One region of the Clostridium swellfunianum genome, then DNA from elsewhere that is predicted to be linked to it. Evidence: riboswitches for the same ligand, from Rfam matches in the RefSeq annotation. Region 1 holds a riboswitch; each other region holds the start of a gene.
What was found. A riboswitch is a leader RNA that binds a small molecule or an ion and turns the genes downstream of it on or off. The one in region 1 is predicted to bind cyclic di-AMP.
Positions count from the first base shown of each region.

Region 1 (2,267 bases):
AGGAACTTTTAGAAAGAAAGAGTCCGTAAGAGATGACAAAAATACAATTTCCTATCATTATAAAAGGTATAAAAGGTGCCATGGCTGGCTTTAGTTGTCCAACTAGAAGTGCTGTTAATGGGGTTAATACTCCAACTGCAGTTCCATAAAATGTACCGCAAAGATATGTAACCACAAGCAGAACGGAGTTAATAACCGAACCTACAAGAAGTTGGTTAATTCCTGGAATTTTGCTTCCTATCAGCTGAAAAACTATAGCAGTAGCCAACAGGATTGAACTTTGTACTAAACAAATAACATTTTTATTTTTCATACTACCCCATCCTTAAATAAATATTTCCAGTATTAGTATATCACTCTTGCAAAAAAGTGTAAAACAAAAAGTGTACACCCCAAAAGGTTGTACACTTTTATTTTAATATGAAAATACCATATTTCCATCTCTTAACGCTACTGTCTTTGACCATAACCATGTATTCTTTGTGCTGTCATCGAAGTAAAATTCCGCACCATTAGTTGGGTCGTAACCCCTCAAAGCATCTAGAGCAGCTTGTCTAGCTGTTGTTGAAGCTGACTTGTTAATCCAACCATTTACTACAGGAGTAAACTGATAGTAGCCTCCTGATTTTTGATAGATTACATCTCTAATAGTGTTTGGCCAAGCTGAACTTTGAACTCTGTTTATAACTACAGCACCTACCGCAACCTGTGATTTATAGGACTGACCTTGAGCTTCTGCTTGAATTAGCCTTGCGAGAAGGTCCAAGTCGCTTTGGGTGTAAGGTACAACGCCTTTGCTAACAGAGGAAGCAGTAAAAGAACTTTTCCCTGGTATAACTAATACTTGACCAGGATATATATAATCTTTCCAGTAGTTATTTGTATTTCTTATTGAGTTTATAGTTACTCCATATTTTTTAGCAATTAAATAAAGAGTATCTCCACTTCTTACAGTATATTTTCTATCTGGAACATTTAGTAATTGTCCAGGATAAATTAATGAATTTGATAATTTGTTGTTTGTCATTAACTCGTGTGTTGTTGTATTAAAGCTTCTGCTTATTGTGTAAAGCGAATCGCCAGGAGCTACCTTGTAGGTTGCTGCCTTGGCTACATGTGATGAGAATAGAGTTAACCCTAAAGCAAATAAAGTAACATTTAATATCTTTGATTTTATCATAGATATATCCTCCTATATGCCTCCGAGGTTAGTTGACGGGTTAGGGTAAGAGGTACCCTGCTCAAACTACGAACTTCACCCCATAGTTATCCCCCGTACTCCTTTTAGGAGATTCGGCTTGATGGTTGTTATTGTAACAAAGGATTTTGAGTATATCTATAGAAGATAGGTGGCAGGACAGGCATATCATGGTACAACTTTGCCCAAATATGCATAAACAATTATATAGAGTAAATACTAACTATAAATAAAGAATATATAGTTATAAGGAGGATAAGATCATATGGATAGCAAGTCACAAATAGTAAAAGTAAAAAAGAATCAAGATGGAGATATAACAGATGTAATGCTTGATAACGGTAATGTGTATTCAATCAATGAAGCAATAACTATGACAAGAGAAGGTATAATTCAAGGGGTAAATGTGGGAAAAGCAAGAAATGGTAGAGAATATCTACGAAGCAACCCAAATGACAGAGAAGGTGATAACCTAGATAACATTCCTACATTCTAGTGTGTACATAAGACTTTTTTCAAAATAATAAAAAAGGATAGACTGAATCTATCCTTTTTTATTACAGTAAATTTAGTTTGATTAGCTCTATTTCAAGCTGCTCTGAACTTATAAATTGAACTGCGTTAATACCAAGTTTTTTAGCTCCTTCGATATTAACCAGGGTGTCGTCTATGAATAAACTCTCTTCTGGAAGAATAGATAGTGTGCTAAGCATATGTTGGTAAATTTCTCTGTTTGGCTTTAGCAGTTTTATTCTTGAGGATATAATCATTTCATCTGCAAGTCTGAAAAAAGGATATCTGTTGTAGACTATCTCAAATGCTTTAAGGTGAAAATTAGAGAGTAGTACTATCTTATATCCATTGATTTTTAGCTTTTTCAAAAGGCAGACAGTTCCTTCAATAGGTATTAAAATATTATGCCAATCTTTCATAATTTCTTCTATTTGCATTTTATGACCAGCATGTCTTTTAGAGAAAATTTCTATTGCTTCTTCATCAGTAATGCTTCCTTTGTCAAGTTCAAGCCATTCGTCAGTTGTAAATATAGCTGAATGAAGTTCACTAGCTA
Region 1 is NZ_JAMOFV010000006.1:1,990,893-1,993,159, reverse strand. Features, by position in the region: gene NBE98_RS09125 (ECF transporter S component) at 1-313, opposite strand, end outside; gene NBE98_RS09120 (LysM peptidoglycan-binding domain-containing protein) at 416-1,180, opposite strand; cyclic di-AMP (ydaO/yuaA leader) riboswitch at 1,183-1,309, opposite strand; gene NBE98_RS09115 (DUF3892 domain-containing protein) at 1,464-1,694, shown strand; gene NBE98_RS09110 (HAD family hydrolase) at 1,756-2,267, opposite strand, start outside.

Region 2 (2,267 bases), 400 kb from region 1:
TTAATTTCACTGCTATTTACAGACTGTACATCCTTTTCGCTCAGCTTTGAAAGCACATCCAATTCTGCACCTATGGCCGCAGCAATAGCCTCATCACAAGCATCGCCTGAGCCGCCTAATTCAAATATCATTTTGGAATTATCTATATTATTTTCTGTTAAAAGCTTTATTTTGCTTAAAGCTTCTTCTTCACTATATATCCCAAGCAGCACTCTTGTCCCATCTGGATCTTGAATAGTAAATGGATTTCCATAGGTACTTAAAGCATTTTTTGTTTTTTCCACTCCCGGAGCTTCTCTAAACTTCCCGCCCTGAACTGCTATATATTTAACCTTGCCTTTTATTTCGGTTTTATTAGCCACATCAACAGCATTTTGAGGCTTTATAACCTCATCTTTTCTAGCCGAATTTTTCAGAAAAACATTTGATACCACAGTACCAATTAAAAATGCAAATACAAGTGTAGAAAACAGAACTAGTCCTAAAACTAAATTGCCGTTGTTTTTTCTTTTCATATCATATCTTGTGTACTTCATTTTATATCCCTCCATTAAAATCACAGAACCATACTATATTTAATACTATTTATGGAAGGACAAATTTATGATAAAAAAAACTCGGCAAATTTTGCCGAGACCAACCATTATTTTAATACTCTTTTCGCACCTACAAGTCGAGATGCATAGTAGCCTTCAGATAAACTGCTGACTATAACTCCACTTCTGGAGTTTCCAGCGTGAATAAATCTTCCGCCACCAATATAAATTCCAACGTGGGATATTGAACCGTATGTGTTAAAAAACACCAAATCTCCTTGAGCTAAATTACTTTTGCTTACTGATTTACCATAACCATACTGACTTCCTGACTGATGAGGCAAGCTAACACCAAACGCTTTATAAACGTATGAAGTAAAGCCTGAACAATCAAACGCATTAGGTCCTGAAGCACCCCATATGTATGGCTTGCCTAAGAATTTATAAGCGTAAGCTACTACATTGTTGCTTCCTTCAGGAGCTTTTGGTCCTGCCTGATTTAATCCGCTGCCACCTCTGTTTAAGGTAGTTTTCTTAGTTGTACTGGTTACTCTGTTCTCCCTTTGTGCATTTCTCTCTGGAACTTTTATAGTCTTGTCCGAGTTTAAGCTAGCTGAACGAACAACCACACTTGGCTGATCTTTAACAGCTGCATCTGCTTTAACCTCATAAGCTGTGAACTTTGAAATTAATGCGACAGCCATCACAGTAGCAACAAAAATAAATGGTTTTGTTTTAGAGAATTTCATTCGTGTTCCCCCCCTTCTTGCTTCCGGAGTTAGCTGACGGGTTCGGGTGAAGGTTCCCTACTGATTTAAATTTATCAGATTAACCCCAATATGACGGTTCCTCCGTACCTAAAATAGGATTCAGCATATTTTCATTATAATTTATTAAAGGTTTATATGTCAATTAAGTTTGACCATATTGATGAATAATTTACCAACTTTTAGGGTATACTTTCCAATTATGCCTTAAATTATAATTCCTTTTTAAAAATCATCATATCTTTATACTGCTCATCCACCTTGAAGAACCCTTTAGATATTCTCATAAGCCTATAGCCGTTTTTGTTCCAAAACCTTAAAAACTTTGTATCCTGCTCGCAAACTCCACAGTAGAAATCATATATGCCAAAACCTTGATTAAAATAATTTTCAACACCTTCTACTATTTTGCTGCCTATACCTTTATTTCTACATTCCTTATCTATTAAAAAATACCAAATCCAAACCTCATTAGGATTTTTAAATTCTATCCTTCCTTTTAAAATTCCAATTAAGGCATCACCCTTATTTATCTTTAAAAAGAATTCTCCTTCACTTACATAGTACTCTAAAAATCTTTCATATATCTCTTTTAGCCCTAGTGGCTTTTCTTTGTCATTTAAGTTGTAATTTTGATTATTAATCCATTTTTGAATAGAAACAACATCTTCTTTTTTAACGCTTCTAATATATATATCATCATCAATATTAACATTCATATCAAACATAAATTCACCTCTTGAATATTTAAATTCTACAAAGCCTTTTAAAATCCTTTTAACTGTACATTTTTTCTTTAAAAAATTAGCAAAAGCAATATAAACAATTTTATGAAAATGTGTTATTATTTTAGAGAAGACATAAATTGTAAACGCATAAGATTATCAATTTTTATGTAGGATTGGGAGGGTTTATTATGCTAGGTGTAAACGACAACAAACTCTATAGTAATTTATTGATTTTT
Region 2 is NZ_JAMOFV010000006.1:2,387,551-2,389,817, forward strand. Features, by position in the region: gene NBE98_RS11310 (hypothetical protein) at 1-536, opposite strand, end outside; gene NBE98_RS11315 (C40 family peptidase) at 644-1,285, opposite strand; cyclic di-AMP (ydaO/yuaA leader) riboswitch at 1,289-1,421, opposite strand; gene NBE98_RS11320 (GNAT family N-acetyltransferase) at 1,516-2,031, opposite strand; gene NBE98_RS11325 (leucyl aminopeptidase family protein) at 2,220-2,267, shown strand, end outside.
Region 2: linked by a shared signal. The riboswitch ahead of NBE98_RS11315 (C40 family peptidase) and the one ahead of NBE98_RS09120 (LysM peptidoglycan-binding domain-containing protein) in region 1 are both predicted to bind cyclic di-AMP.

Region 3 (2,267 bases), 2.3 Mb from region 1:
CAGTTATCAAAGCTGCAGGATGGGGCCTATATCTTGAACAGGCAATATGTAAACCTATCTGAATTGGTGAATGTATGCACTAATCAATTTAGAATAATATCAGCTCAAAAAAATATAACTACATTAGTCAACGTACCATCTATAGAAATTTATGCAGATTTAAAGTACCTCCAAAGAGTATTATATAATTTCTTAGATAATGCAATTAAGTTTAGTATGCAAAATGGCAAAGTTGAGGTATTTACTTCCTATGACGGCGAAAATATAAAATTATCAGTAAAAGACTACGGTGAAGGCATTAAACCCCATGAACTTGATGAGATTTGGAATAAATACTACAAAAATTCCCAAAGCGGCGGTATGGGGTTAGGCTTGCCAATATGTAGAGAAATATTAAAAATGCATGGTTTTCATTATGGAGTTACAAGCTCATTTGAAAATGGAACAGAATTTTATTTTATAATACCAAAAAACTATCTGAAGATTTAAGGGAAGGCCTATATTTAGCCTTCCCTTAAATTTATATTCCTAATAATTCGTCAATACTGTCTTGGTCAAAACCTACAACTATGTTGCCATTAATATCAACAACAGGCACCCCTCGTTGTCCAGACTTGCTAATCATTTCCATTGCTGCATCATGATCTTTAGAAACATCCTTTTCTTCATAAGCTACATTGTTTGACTTTAGGTAATCCTTTACCACCTTGCACCAAGGTCAGGTTTGTGTTGTGTAAACTGTAACGCTCATTGTGTTGCCTCCTATATAGGTATTTCATTAGTTATATTTTCTTAAAAACATATATTTATACATTTTTATAATTTTTGTTGTTTAAAAGCTTTGTATTTGATGCCAAATTGATAAATACCAAAATTTATATTTGCATGCCTGTCTACTTTTGTATATAATATTTGACATACGTGCCGAATCCATCTAATGGAACGGGGGATTAAAATTTTGGGGTGAATCATTTGATGAAGGTTACTCTATGACCTAACCCGTCAACTAACCTCGTAGGCGTTATAGAGGAGGATAATTATGAAAAAAAGAAAAATATCAATAGCATTGCTTTCAGTAATAGCTTTATCTGTTTCTATTACAGTAGCCTCTACCACTTTAAAGGTATATGCTGACTCGGAATCTGTCTCAGCAGTAGAACAAATAGATAACGACACCTTAATCTTAGATTCTCAGCAAATAGCTGAAGCCTTTGATATTCAAATAAGTCAACCAAGACTAATAGAGTATTTAGTAAAAGCTGGCGACACTGTAGAAACAGTAGCAAATACATATGCAATAAAGGTCAGCACTATTACTGTATCAAATGGAATTAGTGCAAATACAGCCCTTCAAGAAGGACAATCGTTAGTATTTCCTTCTATAGATGGCATAGCATATAAGATTAAAGATGGCGAAAACCTATGGGACTTAGCTTCTTTATATAAAATAGACTTTTATGATTTGTTAGAAATAAACAATTTAGGGTCACCAGACAAGCTTAAATTAGGCCAGAAGATTATACTTCCAGGAGTAGAAGCATTAAAAACCGAAGCAAAAGCTGAATCTAAGAAAGCAGATGTAAAAGCTTCTTCTAAAACTGTAAGCAGAGGCGGTATTTGGCCTGTTAGTGGTTCTGTAACTTCTAGATATGGAGCTCGTTGGGGCAAACAGCATGAAGGTATTGATATAGCAGTTTCAACAGGAACAAACGTGAAGGCTTATGCTGATGGAAAGGTAACCTATAGCGGGTGGCAAAGCGGCTATGGAAATGTAGTTATCATAAGTCACAGCAACGGACTACAAACTTATTATGGACACAATTCAAAACTACTTGTTAAAGATGGGCAAAGAGTATCTGTTGGAGATATTATTGCTAAATCAGGCAATACTGGAAGATCTACCGGTCCTCATGTTCACTTCGAAGTAAGGAAAAATGGTGCTCCAGTTAACCCATTTTCATATTTAAGATAAAAATATATAATAGAAGGCTGAATCATTAAAATGCCAGCCTTCTATTCCTTTACACAATTATTTGTATTGGTTTTGTTGTTCCAGTAATAACGTGTGTAGCACAAGATATACAGGGATCAAAGGATCTCACTATTCTTCCAATCTCAACTGGATGTTCTTCGTCTATTATTTCAGTTCCAATAAGGGCCTGTTCGATTGTGCCTTTTACTCCATTCGAATCAGTTGGCGAACAGTTCCAAACACTTGGAGTGATAATATTATAATGCTCAATTCTTTTATCCTTTATAGATATCCA
Region 3 is NZ_JAMOFV010000006.1:4,249,487-4,251,753, forward strand. Features, by position in the region: gene NBE98_RS20210 (sensor histidine kinase) at 1-489, shown strand, start outside; gene NBE98_RS20215 (glutaredoxin family protein) at 521-706, opposite strand; cyclic di-AMP (ydaO/yuaA leader) riboswitch at 913-1,036, shown strand; gene NBE98_RS20220 (M23 family metallopeptidase) at 1,040-1,972, shown strand; gene NBE98_RS20225 (nickel-dependent hydrogenase large subunit) at 2,022-2,267, opposite strand, start outside.
Region 3: linked by a shared signal. The riboswitch ahead of NBE98_RS20220 (M23 family metallopeptidase) and the one ahead of NBE98_RS09120 (LysM peptidoglycan-binding domain-containing protein) in region 1 are both predicted to bind cyclic di-AMP.